DNA from 3 places in the Cellulosimicrobium sp. ES-005 genome. Region 3 is predicted to be linked to each of the others. Evidence: riboswitches for the same ligand, from Rfam matches in the RefSeq annotation. Region 3 holds a riboswitch; each other region holds the start of a gene.
What was found. A riboswitch is a leader RNA that binds a small molecule or an ion and turns the genes downstream of it on or off. The one in region 3 is predicted to bind thiamine pyrophosphate.
Positions count from the first base shown of each region.

Region 1 (7,448 bases), 2.1 Mb from region 3:
AGGCGATCAAGCTCGTCACCGGCGCCGGCACGACGCTGCTCGGCCGCCTCGCCGTCTACGACGCGCTCGACCTCTCGTGGCGCCAGCTCACCGTGCGCGCCGACCCGACCCGCGACCCCGTCACCGCGCTCCTGCCGGGCGACGACGCCTACGCCGCGTTCTGCGGACTGGCCCCGGCGACGTCGGTCGCGCGGCCGGTCACGGGGGAGCGCGACGTCACCGCGCGCGACGCGGCGGCCCTGCTGGGCGACGACGGCACGGCCCCGTACCTGCTCGACGTGCGCGAGGACTGGGAGGCGCAGGTGCGTCCCCTGCCCGGGTCGACCCTCGTGCCGAGCGGCACGTTCCTCACGGGCGACCCCGCCGCGGCGCTCGCGGACCTCCCGACGGACCGACCCGTGCTCGTCCTGTGCGCGGTCGGCGGCCGCTCGGCCCGCGTCGCCGACGTCGCGCGCGCCGCCGGGATCGACGCCCGCTCGGTCGTCGGCGGCGTCCCCGCCCTCCTCGACGCCCTGGAAACGACCCCGGCCACCTAGTCCGCCCCCGCCGAGCAGGTGGACGTCGCGGGTCCTGGTCGGCTGACGAGCCAGGACGGCCTGATCCGCTGGCGGGACCGGCGTCAGAGGGCGAGGTCGAGTCGACCCTGGGGGGACGAGCTCGCGAGGGCGCCCTCGCGGCGGGGGATGCGGCCGGCACCGGCGGCGAGGCGGCCCGACTCGACGGCGAGGCGCATCGCGTGCGCCATGCGGACCGGGTCGGCGGCGCGCGTGACGGCGGTCGCGAGCAGGACGCCGGCGCACCCGAGCTCCATGGCCTGCGCGGCGTCGGACGCCGTGCCGATCCCCGCGTCGAGGATCACGGGCACGCGCGCGGCGGCGGCGATCGCCTCGATGTTGCGGGGGTTGAGGATGCCGAGGCCGGTGCCGATCGGCGCACCGAGGGGCATGACGGCGGCGCACCCGACGTCCTCGAGCCGGCGCGCGAGGATCGGGTCGTCGTTCGTGTAGGGCAGCACGACGAACCCGTCGCGCACGAGCTGCTCGGCCGCCTCGACGAGGCCGACGGGGTCGGGCAGGAGCGTGACGTCGTCCGCGATCACCTCGAGCTTGACCCACTCGGTGCCGCACGCCTCGCGCGCGAGGTGCGCGGTGAGCACGGCCTCGCGCACCGAGAAGCACCCGGCCGTGTTGGGCAGCGCCCGGATGCCGAGTCGCGCGAGGAGCGCCCAGATCCCGGCGTCGGGGGAGGCCACGCCACCGGCGCGCACGGCGACGCGGCGCATCGCGACGGTCGTCAGTGCGGTGCCCGAGGCGACGAGCGCGTCCTCGAGCGTGAGCAGGTTCGCCGCCCCGCCGGTGCCCATGACGAGGCGGGACCCGATCGTCGTGCCGGCGACGACGAGCGGGTCGCCGCCGTCCGACGGTCGGTGCGCGGGCGCGGGGGAGATGTCGGTCGTGGTCACGGGTCCTCCTCAGCCGCCCTGGACGGCGGTCACGATCTCGATGCGGTCACCCGGCGCGACGACGGTCGTCGCCCACGAGCCGCGCGGCACGACGGCGTCGTCCACCGCGACGGCGACGCCCTGCGGCGTCCCGTCGGCGACGTACGCGGGCACGAGCGCCGCGACGAGCTGCTCGAGGTGCACGGGGGCGTCGAGCGGGTACGGCTCGCCGTTGACGAGCGCGGTCGGAGCAGGTCGGGTCACGGAGATCACCTCGGTGTCGTCAGGGAGAACGCGGCGGACCGGACGGTGCCGAACCCGGGGTCGCTCCCCAGGTCGGGCCCGCCGTGGGGAGCGATCCCGGGTTCGGCGAAGCGGTCGGTGCGGGTGGGGGCGAGGGCGGCCGCGACGGTGGGCGAGAGCGCGGCACCCGTGAGCCCGGCCATCACCGCGTCGGCGGTGAGCGGCGCGAGCAGGATGCCGTTGCGGCCGTGCCCCGTCGCGAGGTGCAGCCCCGGGACGCCGGTCGGACCGACGAGCGGGAGGTTGTCCGGGGTCGCGGGGCGCGCCCGGGGCGTCACGTCGACGAGCGCGGCCTCGTCGATCCCGGGCAGCAGGGCGCGCGCGTCGCGCAGCAGGGCGAAGACGCCGCCCGCGGTCGCGCGGCGGTCGTCGGGGTTCTCCTCGGTGGTCGCGCCGACGACGACCTCCCGGTGACCCGCGACGCCGCGACCCTGCCCGTCCGGGACCGGGTCGCGCGGCACGACGTACACGGGTCGCCCCTGCACGACCCCGCGCACCACGTGCTCCAGCGCGAGGTCCGGCCCGGCGTCGAGCCTCAACGTCTGCCCCTTGACCGGCCGGGTCGGCACGACGACGCCCGGCACGTCCGCGAGGAGCGCTCCGGACTCCCATCCCGCCGCGACGACGACCGCGCCCGCCGCGTGGAGCCGGCCCGCGTCGTCGTGCACGCCCACGACCCGCCCGGCCCGGCCGAGCGCGAGCCGCGTCGCGGACGCCCGCACGACGACGGCGCCTGCCGCGGATCCGGTGCCCGACCCCGCGAGCGTCCCCGGCCCGGAGCCCGCTCCGGTGCCGCCACCGACCAGGCCGTGCAGCCCGCCGAGCAGGGCGGCGTGCACCGCGCGCGGGTCGACCGCGTGGTCGTCCGGCGCCCAGGCGGCGCCCGCGACCCGCGGGCCGAGATACGGCTCGCGCCGACGGGCGTCGGCGACGGTGAGCTCGCGCGAGGCGAGGCCGTGCTCCGCGTGGAGGGCGAGGACGCGGCGGAGCAGGGCGAGGTCGTCGGCGTCGTAGGCGAGCGTGAGGGTGCCCGCGGTGCGCAGACCGACGTCGGCCCCGGTCGCGGCGCGCAGGTCGGCGGCGAACCCCGGCCACGCCGCGGCGGCGGCGAGGTGCAGGCGCAGCGCCGCGTCCTCGCCGAAGTCGGCCTCCGTGACGGGGGCGAGCATCCCGGCCGCGGCGTGCGTCGCGCCGTCGCCCGGCGCCGGGTCCAGCACCGTGACCGACAGGCCGGCGCGCACGGCGCGCCACGCCACGGCGAGCCCCACGATCCCGCCGCCCACGACGACGAGGTCGCGCGCGCCGTCGGGCGCGGCAGGGCCGGCTCCCGGCGGGCGGGGCCCGGGACGGACGGGGGTGTGCATGCGCGCTCCCTTCGCTGGCATGACCCAGATCAGGTTCGACGGTCGGCTCCGACGCCCTCTCAGCCCCGTGCGGGGCTCCCGTGCTGTCGGCCACAGTACCCGCGCGGGGGAGCGGGCGCGGCTAGGCTCCGGCGGGTGAGCACCGAGACCTTCGCCACGCCCGCGAACCCCGCCGTGCCGGCTGCGGACGACGCGCGGGCCCGGCTCGCCGACGCACGCGTCTACCTGTGCACCGACGCGCGCGAGGAGCGCGGCGACCTCGAGGACTTCCTGCGGGCGGCGCTCGCGGGCGGGGTCGACGTGGTCCAGCTCCGCGACAAGACGCTCGTCGCGGCGCGCGAGCTCGAGCTCCAGGAGCTCGTCGCACGGGTCGCGACGGAGCACGGCGCCCTGTGGGCCGTGAACGACCGGGCCGACGTGGCGGCGCTCACCGGTGCACCCGTCGTCCACATGGGTCAGGGCGACCTGCCGGTCTCCGCGGTGCGATCCCTGCTCGGGGCCGCGCCGGTGCTCGGCCGGTCCACCCACTCGGCCGACCAGGCGGCCGCGGCCGAGGCGGACCCGGACGTCGACTACTTCTGCGTGGGCCCCCTCTGGGCGACGCCGACGAAGCCGGGGCGCGCCGCGGTCGGGCTCGACCTGCTGCGCGACGTCGCCGCGACCCGGCCCACGACGCCCTGGTTCGCGATCGGCGGGATCGACGCGGAGCGGCTGGACGCGGTCCTCGACGCCGGGGCGACCCGCGTCGTCGTCGTGCGGGCGATCACGCAGGCGCCAGACCCGGAGGCGGCCGCCCGGGCGCTGCGCGGGCGGGTCGCCGAGCGAGCGGCCGAGCGCGCCGCCGAGCCCACCGGCGCCTGAGACGCGGGACGGGACCGCGCCGCGCGGCGACTATCCTGGAGCCGTGACGTCACCCGCCACCGCTCCCGACACCCCCACCACCGCCGAGGTCGCCGCGACCCCGCGCCCCGTGCTCGTCGTCGACTTCGGCGCCCAGTACGCGCAGCTCATCGCGCGCCGCGTGCGCGAGGCCAAGGTCTACTCCGAGATCGTGCCGCACACCTTCACGGTCGAGCAGATGCTCGCGAAGGACCCGGTGGCGATCATCCTCTCCGGCGGGCCGTCGTCGGTGTACGCGACCGGCGCCCCGTTCGTCGACCCGGCGCTGTTCGAGGCCGGCGTGCCCGTGATGGGCATCTGCTACGGCTTCCAGGCCATGGCCAAGGCGCTCGGCGGCGAGGTCGCCCAGACGGGCCTGCGCGAGTACGGCGGCACCGAGGTCGAGGTGTGCGCCGCGGGCGTGCTGCTCGACGGCACGCCGGAGCACCAGACCACGTGGATGAGCCACGGCGACGCGGTGCACCGCGCGCCCGAGGGCTTCGAGGTCCTCGCGACGTCGTCGGGCTCGCCGGTCGCCGCGTTCGAGGACCGCGAGCGTCGCCTCTACGGCGTGCAGTGGCACCCCGAGGTCAAGCACTCCGCGCACGGCCAGACCGTGCTGGAGCACTTCCTGTACGACGGCGCCGGGCTGGCCCCGGACTGGACGCCCGGCAACGTCATCGCGGACCAGGTCGCGGCGATCCGCGCCCAGGTCGGCGACGCGCGCGTCATCTGCGCGCTCTCGGGCGGCGTCGACTCCGCCGTCGCCGCGGCGCTCGTGCAGCGCGCGGTGGGCGACCAGCTCACGTGCGTGCACGTCGACCACGGGCTGATGCGCGCGGGCGAGGTCGAGCAGATCGAGCGCGACTTCGTCGCGGCGACGGGCGTCAACCTCGTGATCCGCGACGAGAAGGAGCGGTTCCTCACGGCGCTCGCCGGGCACAGCGACCCGGAGACCAAGCGCAAGATCATCGGCCGCGAGTTCATCCGCGTGTTCGAGGACGCCGCGCGCCAGATCGTCGAGGACGCGGGCGAGCACGGCGCCGAGGTGAAGTTCCTCGTGCAGGGCACGCTCTACCCGGACGTCGTCGAGTCCGGCGGCGGCGAGGGCGCGGCGAACATCAAGAGCCACCACAACGTCGGCGGCCTGCCCGACGACCTGCAGTTCTCGCTCGTCGAGCCGCTGCGCACCCTGTTCAAGGACGAGGTCCGCGCGGTCGGCCGCGAGCTCGGCGTGCCCGAGGAGATCGTCGCGCGCCAGCCGTTCCCGGGTCCCGGGCTCGGCATCCGCATCGTCGGCGAGGTCACGGCGGACCGCCTCGAGACGCTGCGCGCGGCCGACGCGATCGCGCGCGAGGAGCTGACGAAGGCGGGACTCGACGACGAGATCTGGCAGTGCCCGGTCGTGCTGCTCGCCGACGTCCGCTCGGTCGGCGTCCAGGGCGACGGCCGCACCTACGGCCACCCGATCGTGCTGCGCCCCGTCTCGTCCGAGGACGCGATGACGGCCGACTGGACGCGCCTGCCCTACGACGTGCTGTCCGTCATCTCGACGCGCATCACCAACGAGGTCTCCGAGGTCAACCGCGTCGTGCTCGACGTGACGAGCAAGCCCCCGGGCACCATCGAGTGGGAGTGACCCCCTAGCGGGACGGACGGGCCCGACGATCCACGGCGATCGTCGCGGCCCGTTCGTATGCCCGCTCCACGTCGGCGAGCACGCGCGGCCAGCCCGCCGACGACGGCACGTCGCGGTTGTGCGCGACGATCCGGTCGAGCAGGTCGTCCTCGGTCGCGAGCCGCACGAGCGCGTCGGCGAGCCCGGCGTCGTCGTCCGCGAGGAGCGCGTCGACGCCGTCGGTGAGGCGCTCCGCGACGCCCGACTGCGAGCGGGTGAGCACCGCCAGCCCGGCGGCCTGGCCCTCGAGCGCGGCGATGCCGAACGCCTCCTCGACGGCGGGCGCGGCGAACACGTCGGCCCGTGCGTAGAGGCGCTTGAGCCCGGTCGCGTCGAGGCGGCCGGGCAGCGACACGACCGACCCCAGCCCGTGCTCCGTGACGAAGCGCCGCGCGTCGGCCAGCTCCGGTCCGTCCCCGGCGAGCGTCACGTGGAGCGCCCCCTCGGGGAGGCGCCCGACGGCGTCCCGCACGACCTCCAGGAACGGCAGCACGCGCTTGCGCGGCGCGAACCGCGTCGCGGCCACGACGTGGACGGCCGCGCCCTCCATGCGGTCGGCGCGCTCGGTGCGGGGGACGCGCCACGCGTCGAGGTCGAGGCCGTTGTGCAGGACCACGACCTCGCCGTGGTCGCCGACGATGCGGCGCAGGGGAGCGGCGGTCAGCTCGCTCACCGCCGACCAGAGCACGGGCCAGCTCGACCAGCGTGTGACGCGGTCGAGCGCGGCGAACGCCTTCTCGGCCCCGCCCCACACGCTGTGCACGGTGAGCACGGCGGGCAGCCCGGCGCGCACGACCGTGCGCAGCGACGCCTGCGTCGAGGGGGTGAGGACGCCCATGTGCAGGTGCACGACGTCGGGCCGGTCCGCGCCGAGGATCCGCGCCACGTGGTGCGGCGCGCGCGGGTGGACGGGGTAGCCGCCCGGCACGCGTGCCGCCAGCCGGTGCACCGTGACGTCGCCGTCCCGCTCGGTCGACACGCCGTGCGCGCCGGGGCGCGCCGGCGTGGTGCACACGACCGCGACGTCGTGGCCGGCCGCCGCCTGCTGCTGCGCGAGCCGCGCGACCTGGGTCTCGATCCCGCCGAGCAGGGGGAGGTAGCAGTCGGTCAGGTGGGTGATGCGCACGGTCGGCATCCTCCCATCCCGGCGCGGCGCTGAGGTGCGCGTTCGCCGCGCGGGGGACCGCCGTCGTCGCTACCGTGGGTCCCGTATGGGTGGTTCGACCGCCCTGCGGCGGACCCGCGCCCGCGGGTCGCGGACCGCGGTGCGGCAGCAGGTGGGTCCTGACGAAGGGGAGAACGCGCCATGTCGAGCACCGTCACCGTCACGCCGGCCAAGGGGGCCCGAGGCATCGGCCTCGTGTCGATCATCGCCGGCATCGTCCTCCTCCTCGCGGGCATCGGCACCTGGATCGTGGTGGCGAACCAGCTGTCCGCCGAGGAGATCACCGTCTCGGACGACGCGTCGTTCCTGGCGGGCCGCCACGTCAACGGGCCGCTCACCGCGTACGCGCAGGCCGAGGTCATCAACAAGCACGCGCTCGAGGCGAGCGGCGGCCAGACGTACGCCGAGCTCGACCAGGACGACCCCACGCGGCAGACGGTCATGACGGCGTCGTTCCTCCGGGCGTCGCTCTTCACGTCCGTCGTCGCGTTCGGGGTGTGCCTGCTCGTCATGGGGCTCGGCATCCTGTTCATCCTCGTCGGGATCGCGCTCCGGCGACTCGCGGGCGGCCCCAGCGTCGCGGTCGAGACGCCGGGGGCGTACACGTCGTCGGGCGAC
Region 1 covers NZ_CP159290.1:4,277,411-4,284,858, forward strand. Annotated here, with positions in the region: gene ABRQ22_RS19135 (ThiF family adenylyltransferase) at 1-536, shown strand, start outside; gene ABRQ22_RS19140 (thiazole synthase) at 620-1,363, opposite strand; gene thiS (sulfur carrier protein ThiS) at 1,472-1,705, opposite strand; gene ABRQ22_RS19150 (FAD-dependent oxidoreductase) at 1,711-3,108, opposite strand; TPP riboswitch at 3,113-3,192, opposite strand; gene thiE (thiamine phosphate synthase) at 3,283-3,969, shown strand; gene guaA (glutamine-hydrolyzing GMP synthase) at 4,013-5,626, shown strand; gene ABRQ22_RS19165 (glycosyltransferase family 4 protein) at 5,631-6,791, opposite strand; gene ABRQ22_RS19170 (hypothetical protein) at 6,972-7,448, shown strand, end outside.
Region 1: another riboswitch for thiamine pyrophosphate. It lies ahead of ABRQ22_RS19150 (FAD-dependent oxidoreductase); the one in region 3 lies ahead of ABRQ22_RS09345 (ECF transporter S component).

Region 2 (7,448 bases), 220 kb from region 3:
CGTCCCGCGGTCGTTGTGCGGGTGGACCGAGAGGATCACCCCGTCGCGCCGCGCGAGGTTCCGGTCCATGTACTCGATCTGGTCGGCGTAGACGTTGGGCGTCGCGACCTCGACCGTCGCCGGCAGGTTGAGGATCACCGGGCGCTCGGGCGTCGCGTCCCAGAGCGTGGTCATGCGGTCGCACACGTCGAGCACGTAGTCCGGCTCGGTGAGGTTGAACACCTCGGGCGAGAACTCGAAGCGGACGCGCGGGTCGTCGCCGGCGTGGCGCAGCACGTCGGCCCCGGCGTCGGTGATCAGCCGGGCGAGCTCCTCGCGGTCGCGGCCGAGGACGACGTCGCGCCAGACGGGCGCCGTCGCGGCGTAGACGTGGACGACGACGGGGTTGCGCAGGCCCCGCACGGCCTCGACCGTGCGCGCGATGAGGTCCGCGCGCGCGGCGGTGAACACGACGACCGTCACGTGCTCGGGCGCGAGGTCGGTCTCGGCGAGCAGGCGCACGAAGTCGAAGTCGGTCTGCGACGCCGACGGGTAGCCCACCTCGATCTCGGTGTAACCCATCGCGACGAGCAGCTCGAAGAAGCGGCGCTTGCGCGCCGGGTCCATCGGTTCCGCGAGCGCCTGGTTGCCGTCGCGCAGGTCGACGGGGACCCACAGCGGCGCCTGCGTGAGGCGGCGCGAGGGCCACCGACGGTCGGGCAGCTCCGGCACGTCGACTCGCACGTGGACGTCGGCATACCGGAACGAGGGCATGCGCGAGGGGCGCTGGCGGTACCAGGAGGGAGCGGGCCCGGTCGAGCGATCGGTCGAGGCGCCGGGGGTCCGCGCAGGGAGGGTGGGAGCGGTCATGGTCTGGCTGTCCTTCGGCTCGCGCCCCGCGGAAACGGGGCGGTGGGCGACCGGCGCGCGACGGACCCCCACGGCGGGGGGCCGGTCCGGTCAGACCCCGCCGTGGCGCAGAAGGAGGAGCGCCGTCCAGGACATGCCAGGTACGCTAGCGCCGAACAAGTCCTCAGACAACCTGAGAGGTGACCCATGACCGCGCTGCACCGGCGCCCCCTCGCGGACCAGGCGGCCGAGCTCCTGCTCGACCGCGTGCGCTCCGGCGTCTGGCCCCTCGACCACCGGCTGCCCGGCGAGCAGGCGCTCGCGACCGAGCTCGGCGTCGGACGCTCCACCGTCCGCGAGGCGATCCGCCAGCTCGCGGGGCGCGGCGTGCTCGACAGCCGGCAGGGGTCGGGCGTGTACGTCGTGTCGACCGACACCGCGGACGACTGGGACGAGGTGCTGCGCCGCGGGGAGATCGTCGACGTGCTGGAGGTCCGCGCTGCCCTCGAGACCGAGGCTGCCGGCCTCGCCGCCGCGCGCCGCACCCCCGCGGACCTCCGTGTGATGACGACGGCGCTCTCCCGCCGCGGGCAGGTCCCGGCGACGTCCTCGGCCGCCGAGTACGTGGACGCGGACCTGGTCTTCCACCGGGCGGTCGTCGACGCCGCGCACAACGCCGTGCTGGGCGAGCTGTTCGCGACCTTCGTCCCGCGCCTGCGGCGCGCGATGGTCGCGATGGTCGACCTCGACCGCGCGGGCGAGGCGCACCGGCACGACCAGGACGCGCACGAGGCGATCCTCGACGCCGTGCGCGAGCGCGACGCCGTCCGCGCGTCCGGGGCGGCGCGCGCGCACCTGGCAACCGTCCACGCGAAGGTCGCCGGGCGCGGCTCCCGCACGACGGGCGGTGACCGGTGAGCGCCGAGGTCCTGTCCCTGCGCGGCGTCGACCTGGTACGGGAGGGACGGGCGATCCTCGACGGCGTCGACCTCACCGTCCGGGCGGGCGAGCACTGGGCGCTGCTCGGGCCGAACGGGGCGGGCAAGAGCACGATCCTGGGGCTCTGCGGGGCGCGCCGGCACCCGACCCGCGGCACGGTGCATGTGCTCGGCGAGCGCCTGGGTCGCGTGGACATTCAAACCCTGCACCGCCGCATCGGCCACGTCGACCCGCGCCACGACCTGCGCTCGCCGCTGACCGTGCTCGAGGTGACCCTGACCGGCCTCACGGGGACCGTCGACTGGCGCCCGCGCTGGCAGCCGACCCCGGCCGAGGTCGCCGTCGCCCGCGGGCTGGTCGCCGACCTCGGCCTCGCGCACCGCGCGCACGACCCCTGGCCGACGCTCTCCCAGGGCGAGCGGGGACGGGCGCTCGTGGCGCGCGCCCTCCTGCCCGGCCCCGCGCTCCTCCTGCTGGACGAGCCGTCCACCGGGCTCGACGTCGCCGCGCGCGAGCAGCTCCTCGAGACGCTCGACGCCGTGCGCGCGACCCGCCCGCACGTCGCCTCGGTGCTGGTGACGCACCACCTCGAGGAGCTGCCGACCACGACGAGCCACGCGCTCCTGCTCGCGCACGGCCGCGTCGTCGCCGCGGGCGCCGCCGCGGACGTGCTCGTCACGGAGCACGTCACGCGCTGCTTCGACCACCCGGTGCACGTCGAGCGCCGGTTCGGCCGGTGGCACGCGTCGGCGGGCCACGCGCGTCCGCCCCGCCTGGTCGGGGACGACGCGGTCGGCGCGGGGGTCGCGGGCGGCGCCGGGACGGACGCGACCACGACCGGGAGGGCGGCCGGGCTCGCCGCACGACCCTAGGCTGGGGCCATGCACGCGATCGTGGCCCGCGCGGCGGGCGGCCCCGACGTCCTGGAGTACACCGAGCTGCCCGACCCCTCGCCCGGGCCGGGTCGGCTCCTCGTCCGGTCGGCCGTGGCCGGGGTGAACTTCATCGACACGTACAAGCGCTCCGGCGTGTACGCGATGGAATACCCCCACGTGGTCGGCAGCGAGGGCGCGGGCGTGGTCGCCGAGGTGGGCGACGGCGTCGAGGGCTTCGCCGTGGGCGACCGCGTCGTGTGGACCGAGGCGCCCGGGTCGTACGCGGACCTCGTCGTCGTGGACGCCGCCCAGGCGTTGCACGTCCCCGACGCCGTGTCGCTCGAGGACGCGACCGCCGTCGCGCTCCAGGGCCTCACCGCGCACTACCTGTGCACGTCGTCCTACCCGGTCCGCCCGGGCGACCGGGTGCTCGTGCACGCGGGCGCGGGCGGCGTCGGGCTTCTCCTGACCCAGATGCTCGTGGCACGGGGCGCGCACGTGATCTCGACGGTCTCGACGCCCGAGAAGGCGGAGCTGTCGCGCGGCGCGGGCGCCGAGCACGCGATCCAGTACACGGCGTTCGCGGACCTCACCACCGAGCTGCCGGAGGTCGTGCGCGGGCTCACGGGCGGCGAGGGCGTCGCGGCGGTGTACGACTCGGTGGGCAAGGACACGTTCGACGCGTCGCTCGCGTCGCTGCACCGCCGGGGCACGCTCGTGCTCTACGGCGGCTCGTCCGGGCAGGTCCCGCCGTTCGACCCGCAGCGGCTCAACGCGGGCGGGTCGCTCTTCCTCACGCGCCCCAAGCTCGCCGACCACACGGCGACGCGCGCCGAGCTCGTCGAGCGGGCGACCGAGGTGCTCGGCGCCGTCGCGGGCGGCACGCTGCACGTGCGCGTCGGCGCCACGTTCGCGCTCGCCGACGCCGCCGACGCGCACCGCGCGCTGGAGGGCCGCGCGACCACGGGCAAGGTGCTGCTCGTCCCCGACGCAGCGGCGGCGCCCGACCCGGCCGCGGAGACGGGCACCGCGTGAGCTGGGACTGGGTGCCCGCGCCGCCGGGCGAGGAGGACGGGTCCGACGGCGGCCCCTCCCCCGCCCTCCGCCGCGCCGTGACGGTCCTCTCCGTCCTGCTCGCCGCGGCGCTCGCCGTGTACTGGGTGACGGTCGGTCTGCGCCAGCAGGCGGACGCGTGCGTCGCCGACCGCCCGGACGGCGTCGCGATCGAGGACGTCGACGCGCGGTGGCGCTGGGTCCCGCCGGGCTACGAGTGCGTCTACGCGACGGCCGAGGAGGACGTGGCGCGCGCCTGACCGACGTGACCGCTGCTCGCGCGCGGTCCGTCAGCGCGGCACGACGGGCGACGAGGCGTGCAGGTGGTCGACCGGGCCCCGGCCCGTCCCGACGCGCAGCGCCGCCCCGCCGCGCAGCGCGCCGGTGAGCCAGTCCTTGGCGTCGCGCGCCGCCTCCTCCCAGCCCGCACGCTGCGGGCGCAGGGCAGCGAGCGCCGCGGAGAGCGAGCACCCGGTGCCGTGCGTATGGGGCGTGTCCACGCGCTCGCCGTCGAACGTCGTGACGGTCGGCGCCGCGTCCGACGACGGGCCGGCGGGCACGACGAGGGCGTCCGGCGACGTCGCACCGGTGAGGTGGCCGCCCTTGAGCAGCACGACGGCACCGCTCGTCGCCGCGTACGACGCGGCCTGGGTCAGCGCGTCGTCCCACGTCGTCGCGACGTCGCGGCCCGCGAGGACGGCCAGCTCGGGGAGGTTGGGGGTGACGACGTCGGCCCGTGCCGCGAGGTCGCGCACGGCCTGCTCCGCGCCCGCGTCGAGCAGCCGGTGCCCCGACGTGGCGACCATGACGGGGTCGAGGACGACCCAGGGCCGCGGGAGCCCGGCGTCGGTCCGCGCGGCCGCGAGCGCGTCGTGCCACGCCCCGATCTCGCGGGCGTTGGCCTCGTCGGCCACCATGCCGATCTTCACGGCGTCGATCTCGACGTCGTCGGACACGGCGTCGAGCTGCTCGCGCAGGAACGTCGGACCGGGGACGTGCACGGACCGCACGCCGTGCGTGTTCTGCGCGACGAGCGCCGTCGTGACGGCCATGCCGTACGCGCCGTGCGCGGCGAAGGACTTGAGGTCCGCCTGGATGCCCGCGCCTCCGGTCGGGTCGGTCCCCGCGATCGACAGGACGCGCGGCCGCGCGGGCAGGGCACCCGGGCCGCCGGCCGCACCGGGCGTGCGGTCGGCCGCGGGCCGGTGGGCGCGGTCGCGCCCGGGTGCGGGGTCGTGCGGGGGCAGGGCGAGCGTCATCGCGGGACATCCCTTCGCTGGTACGAGCCAGAGCAGGTTCGACGGGTCTCATCTCAGCCCTCGGCGGGGCACCCCGTGTCGCGCGTCATGCTACGTCCTGCGCGCCCGAGGGTTTCACCCGGTCTCGCGCGCGAGAACGCGTGCCGGACCGCGTCCTCCTGGGCATGCCGCACGACCGACCCGCCCGCCGACCCGCGCCGCGCTCCCCCGCGACGCCGCTGCTCCCTCCGGTCCCCGCCCGCTGGACGACCGTCGACCGCCGGGGGCGCCGCGTCGTGCTCGCCGGCGTCGTCACGCACGAGGACGGCGGCCGCGTCGCCTTCGAGCACGTCCACCCGGAGCGCGGTGTGTGGCACGTCTGGGTCGCCCGCGGGGCCGTCGCGCGGGACGCACCCTGACGGACCGGACGTCAGGCCTGGTGCAGGGCCTCCCCCGCGATCTCGAGGCCGATCTTCTTGCCGACGAGGAACCCGCCCGTCTCGAGCAGCACGTTCCACACGAGACCGAAGCTCTCGCGGTCGATCTCGCCCGCGGCGTGGAAACCGAAGATGTCGCGGCCGTAGGGGTCGCGGCGCGCGCCCCCGTACTGCATCGACAGCACCGTCCGGTGCGTGACGCCGCGGACGGTGAGCAGTCCCTCGACGAGGAACCGCCCGGCCTGCGCCGTCCGGGGCTGCACCCGCTCCGGCGCGAGCTCGGCGCGCTCGGGCGAACGGTTCCGCAGTCGCGCCCACGCGAGGATCTGGTCCTGCTGCTCGCCCTGCCACGTGACCGCGGTGCTGCGGAACTCGATCGTCGGGTACGCGTCGACGTCGAGGAAGTCGGCGCTGCGCAGGTGCGCGTCGCGCTCCTCGTGGTGCGTCGTGAGGCTCGCGGTCTCGATCGTCGCGGACACCGCCGAGGCGAGCGGGTCCTCGCCGACGAGGATCGTGGCGCGCGCCCGGGTGAACTCGCCCCGGACGGGCGAGACCATCATGTGCATCCCGGTGAACCCGATGCGCTTGTGCGCCTCGTCGAGGGTGTAGGTGCCGGCCTCGGGAACGGTGAGGCCGTTCCACTGCCGGACAGGGCGTGCCGTCGTCATCCGTCGCTCCCAGGCGTCGTCGAGCCGCGACGTCGGTGTCCGCCCGGTACTTGGTCAGGTGTCCAGGACAGCATCCCCGATGAGTGAGTGAAGTTTCAACCAGATGCCGGGTGATCTCCCCCGCCCGCGCTGCCCGCGCAGGCGTCGCCCGCGGACGCACGAGCGCCGCCCGACCGGAGGGGTCGGGCGGCGCTGCGGGTCGGTGCGGGCGGGTCCGCGACGCGCCGGGTGGTCGCGGCCACGCCGCGGGACGTCAGCGGCTCGGCAGCTCTCCCGGCATCGGGTCGTCCGCGCCCCAGCGCGTGACCCGCAGGCGCCGCGCGTCGGGGCCGGGCAGGGAGGACCCGCGGCCCAGGGCCTCCTCGGCCGCGGCGCGCAACGACGCCGGGGAGTCGTGCGTCACGCGCACGAACGCCCCCGAGAACGCGTCGAGCTCGCCGCGCGCGATCGCGACGACCATCTCGACCGTGCGCTCCACCGGGGTCCACTCGGTGCGGCCCTCATGCATGACCATCGAGGCCGTCATGTCGGTCTGGACGACCCCCGGCGAGACCTCGAAGGTCCGCAGGCCGCGCGCGAACCCGGACCGGTGCAGGTTCGCGCCGAGCCGCAGGAGCGCGGTCTTGCTCGCGTTGTACGCGCTCGCGCCGTCCATGTCGTGCGAGCCCGCGCCGCTGTTCAGGTCGACGACGCGACCTCCGCCGCGCGCGAGCATCCCCGGGACGACGGCGCGCGCGAGGAGGAACGGCCCGCGCACGTTGGTCTCGACGACCGACCACCACTCGTCGGGGTCCGCCTCCCAGAGCGGCACCTCGGCGTCGACGCGCCCCGCGTTGTTGACGAGGAGGTCGACGCTCCCGAGCGCGTCCTGTGCCGCGCCCACGGCCGCCGCGACCGCCGCGGCGTCCGTGACGTCCGCCGTGACCACGACCGCGCGCCCCGCACCGCCGACGGTCAGGGCGCCGATCTCGTCGGCCACGCCCGCGAGCCGGTCGGCGTCGCGCGCGAGGAGCGCGACGTCGAGACCGGCGGCGGCGAGGCCGACCGCGATCGCGCGACCGATGCCACGCGACGCGCCGGTGACGAGCGCCGTCCGGGCGGGCGCGACGGCACCCGCCGCGTGCACGCTCACGCCCGCAGCTCCGCGCCCACGCGCTCGCGCGCGGCCGTCACGGCGCCCTCGCGGACGCGCGCGACGTCGTCCGCGGTGAGCGTGCGGTCGGCCGCGCGCAGCCGCAGCGAGAACGCCAGCGACTTGCGCCCGGCACCGACCTGCTCGCCGGTGAAGACGTCGAACAGCGCGACGTCCTCGACCAGGTCCCCGGCGCCGTCGACGATCGCGTCGCGCAACGCCTGGGCGGTCACGCCGGCGTCCACCACGAACGCGAGGTCCTCCTTGGCGGCCGGGAA
Region 2 covers NZ_CP159290.1:2,354,544-2,361,991, forward strand. Annotated here, with positions in the region: gene ABRQ22_RS10285 (2-isopropylmalate synthase) at 1-753, opposite strand, end outside; gene ABRQ22_RS10290 (FadR/GntR family transcriptional regulator) at 1,036-1,746, shown strand; gene ABRQ22_RS10295 (ATP-binding cassette domain-containing protein) at 1,743-2,639, shown strand; gene ABRQ22_RS10300 (quinone oxidoreductase) at 2,649-3,677, shown strand; gene ABRQ22_RS10305 (hypothetical protein) at 3,674-3,955, shown strand; gene thiD (bifunctional hydroxymethylpyrimidine kinase/phosphomethylpyrimidine kinase) at 3,986-4,954, opposite strand; TPP riboswitch at 4,947-5,040, opposite strand; gene ABRQ22_RS10315 (hypothetical protein) at 5,095-5,352, shown strand; gene ABRQ22_RS10320 (YceI family protein) at 5,364-6,038, opposite strand; gene ABRQ22_RS10325 (SDR family oxidoreductase) at 6,292-7,170, opposite strand; gene pheT (phenylalanine--tRNA ligase subunit beta) at 7,167-7,448, opposite strand, start outside.
Region 2: another riboswitch for thiamine pyrophosphate. It lies ahead of thiD (bifunctional hydroxymethylpyrimidine kinase/phosphomethylpyrimidine kinase); the one in region 3 lies ahead of ABRQ22_RS09345 (ECF transporter S component).

Region 3 (7,448 bases):
CCCCGGGGTCGGCCTGTCGATCGGCGTGTCCCGCCTCGTGTCGCGCCTGCTCTCGGCGGGCCTGGTCCGGGCGACGCGCTCCGTGCCGAGCGCCGTCGTCGTCGCGGTGACGAGCGAGGAGACGCGCGGCGCGTCCGACGCCATCGCGACCGCGCTGCGGTCGCGGGGCGTCCCGGTCGAGGTCGCGCCCGCCGCCGCCAAGTTCGGCAAGCAGATCCGCTACGCCGACCGGCGCGGGATCCCGTTCGTCTGGTTCCCGGGGCGCGCCGAGGAGGACGGGACGCGCTCGCCCGACCAGGTCAAGGACATCCGCTCGGGCGAGCAGGTGGACGCCGACGCCGCGACGTGGGCGCCGCCCGCCGAGGACCTGCACCCGCGGGTGGTGCCGGCGGGCGGCTGACGGACCGACCGGACGGCGTGCGGGGCGAGGGGAGGCGCGACGACGTGGCGGACGCGGTCGAGCTCGCCCTGCCGTTCGCGGGCACGTGGCTCGTGCAGAACAGCCCGGCGCGGCGCGTCCCGAGCCACGGGACGCACCTGTTCGCCACGACCTACGCGATCGACTTCGTCGCGGTCCGCGGCCGCCGCACCGCGGACGTGCGCGACTGGCGCACCGCGCTCGGCACCGAGCCGCCTGAACGGTTCCTCGGCTTCGGCCTGCCCGTCCTCGCGCCCGGCACGGGCACGGTCGTCGCGGCGCACGACGGCGAGCGCGACCACGAGGCCCGGCGCTCGCCGCTCGCGCTGCTCGGGTACGCGCTCACGCAGGCGTCCCGGGCGCGTGCCGGCGGCGCGGCGCTCGCGGGCAACCACGTGGTGCTCGCGCTCGACGTCCCGGGCGTGTTCGTGGTCCTGGCCCACCTGCGTCGCGGGTCGGTCGAGGTGCGCCCCGGGCAGCGGGTGGGGCCGGGCGACGTGGTGGGTCGGTGCGGGAACTCGGGGAACTCGACGCAGCCGCACGTGCACGTGCAGGCCATGGACGGGCCCGACGCGCACGTCGCGCGCGGCGTGCCGCTCGCGTTCCGCTCCTATCGCGAGCACGGGCGTGACGGCGGCGTCCGTGCGGTCGCGCTCGGGGTCCCGGGCGAGGGGACGGTCGTCGAGCCCGCGTGAGGCTGCTCGCCCGTTGGCCGGTCGATCGGTCGGCCGGGTTCGCCCGGGAGCGTCGGCGGCGGTGTCGCCTCAGGCAGTGAGCGCGCCGATCCCGGTCACCCACCCCCCGAGGACGCCCGCCGCGACCACCGCGCCGGCGACGGCCAGGACGGCGCCTGCCGCGACGACGTCGGGCACGCCGAGCGGGACGGGCCGTGAGGACGTCCGGGGTCCGGAACCCAGCCCGCGCGACTCGAGCGCGACCGTGAGCCGCTCGGACCGGCGCACCGCGCCGACGAGGAGCGCGAAGGCGGCCGCACCGAGCGACCGCGGCGACCGAGGGAGCGTGCCCCGGCGCCGCCGGGGGTCGCGGACCGCCTGGGCGCAGCGGATCGTGTGCCACGCGTCGGGGAGCTCGACGAGGAGCCGGTGCGCGGCGAGCACCGCGAACGTCCAGGTCGCGGGCAGGCGCGCGTGCTGGTGCAGGCTCGTCATGAGGCGGACGGGGTCGGTCGTGAGGACGAGCGCGAGGGACAGCGCGCCGACGAGCAGGGTGCGCAGCGCGAGCGCCGCGCCGATCGTCAGCCCGTCCGCGCCGACGGTGAGCGGACCCAGCGGGACGGCGTCGCCCCCGGGCCGGGTGGCGACGTTGACGACCAGGAGGCTCGTCGCGAACACCGCGAACGGGACGTGGGCGAGCGCGAGGGTCCGCACGGGGACGCGTCCGAGCGTCAGCAGCGCGGTGACGGTGAGCACCCAGCCGATCGTCGGGGTCACCGGGTCGGTGACGAGGAGTGCGGCCGTCGAGACGACGAGCACCGTCGCGAGCTTGACCGTCGGGTTCCAGCGTTCGAGCGCGGTCGGGCGGGGGCCGGTCACGGGGCGACCTCCGCGGCGACCGCGGCCGTGGGCGCGAGTCTCGCCGTCCCGGGATCGGCGCCCGGCACGACGTCGTGCCGGGCGTCGAACGCCGCGTCGAGCGCGCGGACGAGCGCCCCCGGGTCGACGCCGCGACCGCGGCCTACGCGCGCCCACCAGTCGAGCAGCGGGGGTCGGCGCAGGCCCGCCAGCGCGCACAGCGCGTCGTCGGCGAGGACCGCCGACGGCTCCGCGACCGTGGCGAGCGTGCCGTCCACGACCACGGCGACCTGGTCGGCGAGCGCCGCGACGAGCGAGAGGTCGTGCGAGACGACGACCACGGCGCCGCCCGCGTCGGCGCGCCCCCGCAGCACGTGGGCGACCGTGGCGGCCTGGGCCCGGTCCAGCCCGAACGTGGGCTCGTCGGCGAGGAGGACCGGCGGGTCCAGGACGGTCGCGGTCGCCAGGGACAGGCGCCGCTGCTCGCCGCCCGAGAGCCGGTACGGGTTCGCGTCGGCGAGGTGCGCGAGCCCGAACGCGGCGAGGGTCCGGGCCACGCGCGCCTTGACGTCGTCGACGCGGGCGAGCCGGGCCGACCAGGCGACCTCCTCGCGCACCGTGCGGGCGACGAGCTGGTGCTCGGGGTCCTGGAACACCATCGCGACGGGCTCGCCCGTCGCGGTCGCCACCTCGCCCGTGGTGCGCTCGAGCCCGGCCAGGCCGCGCAGGAGCGTTGACTTGCCGCCCCCGTTGGGACCGACGACGGCGAGCACCTCGCCCGCGCGGACGTCCAGGTCCACACCGCGCACGACGGCCGGGTCGTCGCTCCGGGACCGCCCGGCGCGGAGTCCGCTGCGGCGGACGGAGAGACCGCGCGCCCGGAGCGCGACCGGTCGCGCCGTGCCGGACGGGGGCCGGTCCGTGGTCGTCGAGCGCGACGGCGAGGACCGCACGAGGTCGACCAGCCAGTCGTCCGTCTCGGGGGAGCCGAGCGCCCCGGGCGCGCCCGCCTGCTCGAGGCGGACGGCGAGGGGTAGCCAGCACCCCAGCCCGGAGAGGTCGTGCGCGTGCTCGCGCAGGACGCGGTCGGTGGGGCCGTGCGCGACGACCCTGCCGTCGCGCCCGAGGACCAGGGTCGCGTCCGGCAGCGCGCCCAGGTCGTCCAGGCGGTGCTCGACGAGCACGACCGAGCGGTGCCGCGGCGCGGCGTCGTCGCCGCCGTCGGGTCCGGGGCGGCGCGCGAGGCCGGCGACGAGGGCCCCGACGTCGTGGGCGGCGGCGGGGTCCAGCAGCGCGGTGGGCTCGTCGAGGACGAGGAGCTCCGGCTCGGCGACGAGCGCCGCGGCGACCGCGACGCGCTGCGCCTCGCCGCCCGACAGCGCGTGGGTCGCGCGGTCGTGCAGGTGCGCGGCGCCGACGGCGGCGAGCGCCGCGGTCGCGCGGGCGTCCGTGGTGCGGGGGTCGGCGCCACGGTTCTCGAGCGCGAACCGCAGCTCCTCGTCCACGCGCGCCAGGCAGAGCTGGTCGCCGGGCCGCTGCTGGACGAGGCCCACGCGGGCGGCGAGCACGGGCGGTGGCACCTCGCGCGGGTCGGCGCCGGTCACGCGGAGGCCGCCCAGGACGACGCCCGGGAGGGTGTGCGGGACGACACCGACCAGCGCGCGCAGGAGGGTCGACTTCCCGCACCCGGACGGGCCGAGGACCAGCAGGCTCGTCCCGGCCGGGACGGTGACGTCGACGCCGTCGAGCACCCGGGTGCCATGGTGCCCGAGGTGCACGGTCACGTCGGCGGCGGTGACAGCGTCGCGCGCGTGCGCGGTCACGTCAGCCACGTGCGCGGTCGCCTCACCCACGGCGGGCCGCGCCGATCGCGAACGCGTCGAGGGTGCCCGTGCGGGCGAGCGCGTCGCCGAGGAGGCGGGCCGCGAGGCCGCACAGCACGACGCACGACACGACCTGGATCCCGAGCCGGAGCATCGCGTAGTCCTGACCGATCCAGCCGAAGCGCACGGCGTTGAAGGCGAACGTGACGAGGGCCGCGCTCACGCCCGACGCGACGAAGACCCACCATCCGAACCGGCGGTAGCGCGTGAGCGCGAACGGCAGCTCGGCGCCGACGCCCTGGACCAGGCCCACGACGAGCAGCAGCGGCCCCGCGGGGGACGCGAGGAAGACGACCTCGACGAGCGCGGCGAGGGTCTCGGCAAGGATGCCGACCCCCGGCTTGCGCACGATGTACGTGGCGAGCGGGCCGACGACGATCCACGCGCCCGCGAGGACGTTCGCGGCGAGGTCCGCGAGGGGGCCCATCGCGAGCTGGAGCGGGGCCCAGAGCTGGACGAACGCCCAGTACACGAACCCGAAGACGACGCCGAGGACGGCGACGAGCACCGTCTCGTGGAGCGTCAGCCCGCGGCGCCGTGCGGGGCGCCCGGTCGGGCGGACCGCGAGACCGGGCACCCCGCCGGCCGACAGGTCGGCCGGCACGCCGGCCGATCCGGTGGGCGGCTGGTCGGTGGGTGCGGCGGCGGTCGGGGTCGCCTGCTGCGGGGTGGTGCGGGGCTCGGCCATGCGGGTTCCCTCCGTCGGGCCCCCGGGGCGAGGGGTGCACGACGGCGCGCCACCGCCGGGCCCGGCGCGCCCGGCCGCGTGCGGGGCGCACGGGCACGAGCGCGCAGGGGACGGTGACGTCGGCCCTGCTCCCTTCGCTGGTACGAACCAGATCAGGTTCCACGGGTCTGCAGGTGGGACGGGTGTCCGGCCTGCACTCTCAGCGCTCGTGCGCTCCCCGGGGGCGTTCGGCCCGACCCTAGGCCCTCGGGGCCACGCGGACAATCCCGGCGTCTCAGCCCGCGGGACGGGCCCTGGGCCGCCCGTGCACCGGCCCTGCGCAGGGTGCGGGTCGCCGCTGACGCGGAGCAGGCGTCCCCCGGGGAGGACCGCGGGGCTTGACCTGGAGATCGAACACCTGTTCGAATGTGCGGGTGAGGTGGGACGGACAAGCGCTCGGCGCGGACGACGGCGCTCTCCCGGGGCTGGAGCGGGCGGGCCTCGTGCGCAGCGTGCGCACGCCCGACTTCGCGGGCATCACGTTCCACGAGGTGACGGCCAAGAGCGCGCTGTCGAAGGTCCCGGCGATGTCGCGCATGCCGTTCCGCTGGACGGTCAACCCGTACCGCGGGTGCAGCCACGCCTGCTCCTACTGCCTCGCGCCGTCCACCCCGGTGCTGCTCGCCGACGGCACGCAGCGACCGATCGGCGAGCTGCGGGTCGGCGACGAGATCGTGGGGACCGCGCCGCACGGCGCCTACCGGCGCTACGTGCGCACGCGCGTGCTCGACCGCTGGACCACCCGCAAGCGCGCGTACCGCGTGACCCTCGCGGACGGCACGCGCCTCGTCGCGAGCGGTGACCACCGGTTCCTCACCGAACGGGGCTGGCGCCATGTCGTCGGCGGGGCCGGGCGCCGCGCCCACCTGGCGCTGGGCGACGTCCTCGTCGGCCCGGGGGCGGCCGCGCTCGCGGGCGGCCGGGTCGCGCTCGAGGGCCGGGACGTCACGGGCGACGAGGCGCTGCGCGTCGACTCGCTCGAGGCGCTCGACGGGCCGGGGGAGGAGACCGAGCTCGTCGACATCACCACCGGGACGCGGGACTTCGTCGCCGCCGGGGTCGTGAGCCACAACTGCTTCGCCCGGCCCACCCACCAGTACCTCGACCTCGACGCGGGCGACGACTTCGACCGCGAGGTCGTGGTCAAGGTGAACGTCGACGAGGTGCTGCGCGCCGAGCTCGCCCGCGCGTCGTGGGGCCGCGAGCCCGTCGCGCTCGGCACGAACACGGACCCCTACCAGCGGGCCGAGGGGCGCTACCGCCTCATGCCGGGCATCATCGACGCGCTCGCGGGCTCCGGCACGCCCCTGTCGGTCCTCACCAAGGGCACGCTCCTGCGCCGCGACCTGCCGCTCCTCGCCGACGCCGCCTCGCGCGTCGAGGTCGGGATCGGCGTCTCGCTCGCGCTGCTGGACCCGACGCTCCAGGCGAGCGTCGAGCCGGGCACGCCCTCACCGCGCGCCCGCCTCGACCTGATCCGCGCCGTCCGCGAGGCGGGCCTGCCGTGCGGCGTCATGGTCGCGCCCGTGCTGCCGTGGCTCACCGACTCCACGCGCGCGCTGACAGACCTGCTCGACGCCGTGAAGGACGCCGGGGCCACGGGGGTCACCGTGCTGCCGCTGCACCTCAAGCCCGGGACGCGCGAGTGGTACCTCGGTTGGCTCGCGCGGGAGCACCCGCAGCTCGTCCCCGGCTACGAGCGGGTCTACGCCCGTGGCGCGTACGCCTCGAAGGCGTACCGCTCGTGGCTGTGGGACCGCGTGCGCCCGATGCTCGAGGCGCGCGGCTTCTCGGTGTCCGGCCACCGCGGTCCCGCGGGCGTCGAGGGGCGGTACCGCCGGGGCGAGCTCGGCGGTCTCGGGGACGGTCACCGCGACCCGGGGCCGCCGACGGACGGCGCCTACCCGAGGGGGAGCCTCGCCGGGTCGCCTCAGGAATCGGACGGGCGCGGCCACGGCGGCGCGCTCGCGGGCATGCCGGTCGACGGCGGGGGTCTGGACGTCGTCGGCGGGGGAGTGGAGCAGGTCCTGTTCTGACCTGGTGGCACCGTCCGGGCGACACCGCGACCGCGACGCCGGCGCGCGTCCGGCGGCTGGATCAGGAGGGCTGGTCGCGGTGCGGGACGGCACCGACACGGACGATGTCCGTCCGTGCCACAGCCCGGTCCCTGAGGTCGGCCAGCGCCACCCGGGCGGGGTCGGCCAGGTACGCGGCGAGCGCGTCGTCATCGGGCAGCTCGATGACCTGCACCTCGGTCGGCAGCGACGCCTCCTGACCGGGCAGCGCGCGCACGCGCGACAGCACGCGCCCGCCGTGCGCGGGCACGAGCGCGAGGACGTCGTCCTCGTACTCGCTCAGCAGGTCGGCGCTGCCCTCGGTGGGCCACAGCATCACGCACAGGGTGATCGGCATGGTCGGCACGCTACGCCGCCGCGCCGGCGGGATCGTCAGCCGTCCGCGAGGCGCGCCGGGAACCCGCCCGTCGCGACCGGGCCCCAGCGCGTGATCGTCAGGCGCACGAGCGACTTGCCCTGCGTCACCATGGCCTCGCGGTACTCGTCCCAGTCCGGGTGCTCGCCGCTGACGGAGCGGTAGTAGTCGACGAGCGGCTCGACGGACTCGGGCAGGTCGATCACCTCGGCCTCGCCGTCGACCTGCACCCACGGGTCCGAGAAGCGCTCGCCCAGCGAGAGCAGCGACGCGCGCGGGTCGCGACGCACGTTGGCCGCCTTCGCGCGCTCCGGGTAGGTCGACACGACGACCCGGCCCGCGTCGTCGACCCCGTACGTGACGGGGCTGAGCTGTGGCCGCCCGTCGGCGCGCGTCGTGACGAGGACGCCGTCGTGCCGGGACCGCAGGAACTGCTCGAGCTCGTCGCGCTCGACGCG
Region 3 covers NZ_CP159290.1:2,129,840-2,137,287, reverse strand. Annotated here, with positions in the region: gene hisS (histidine--tRNA ligase) at 1-400, shown strand, start outside; gene ABRQ22_RS09360 (M23 family metallopeptidase) at 445-1,113, shown strand; gene ABRQ22_RS09355 (energy-coupling factor transporter transmembrane component T) at 1,183-1,971, opposite strand; gene ABRQ22_RS09350 (ATP-binding cassette domain-containing protein) at 1,968-3,782, opposite strand; gene ABRQ22_RS09345 (ECF transporter S component) at 3,796-4,521, opposite strand; TPP riboswitch at 4,632-4,751, opposite strand; gene ABRQ22_RS09340 (Rv2578c family radical SAM protein) at 4,935-6,596, shown strand; gene ABRQ22_RS09335 (DUF1330 domain-containing protein) at 6,658-6,972, opposite strand; gene ABRQ22_RS09330 (PPOX class F420-dependent oxidoreductase) at 7,008-7,448, opposite strand, start outside.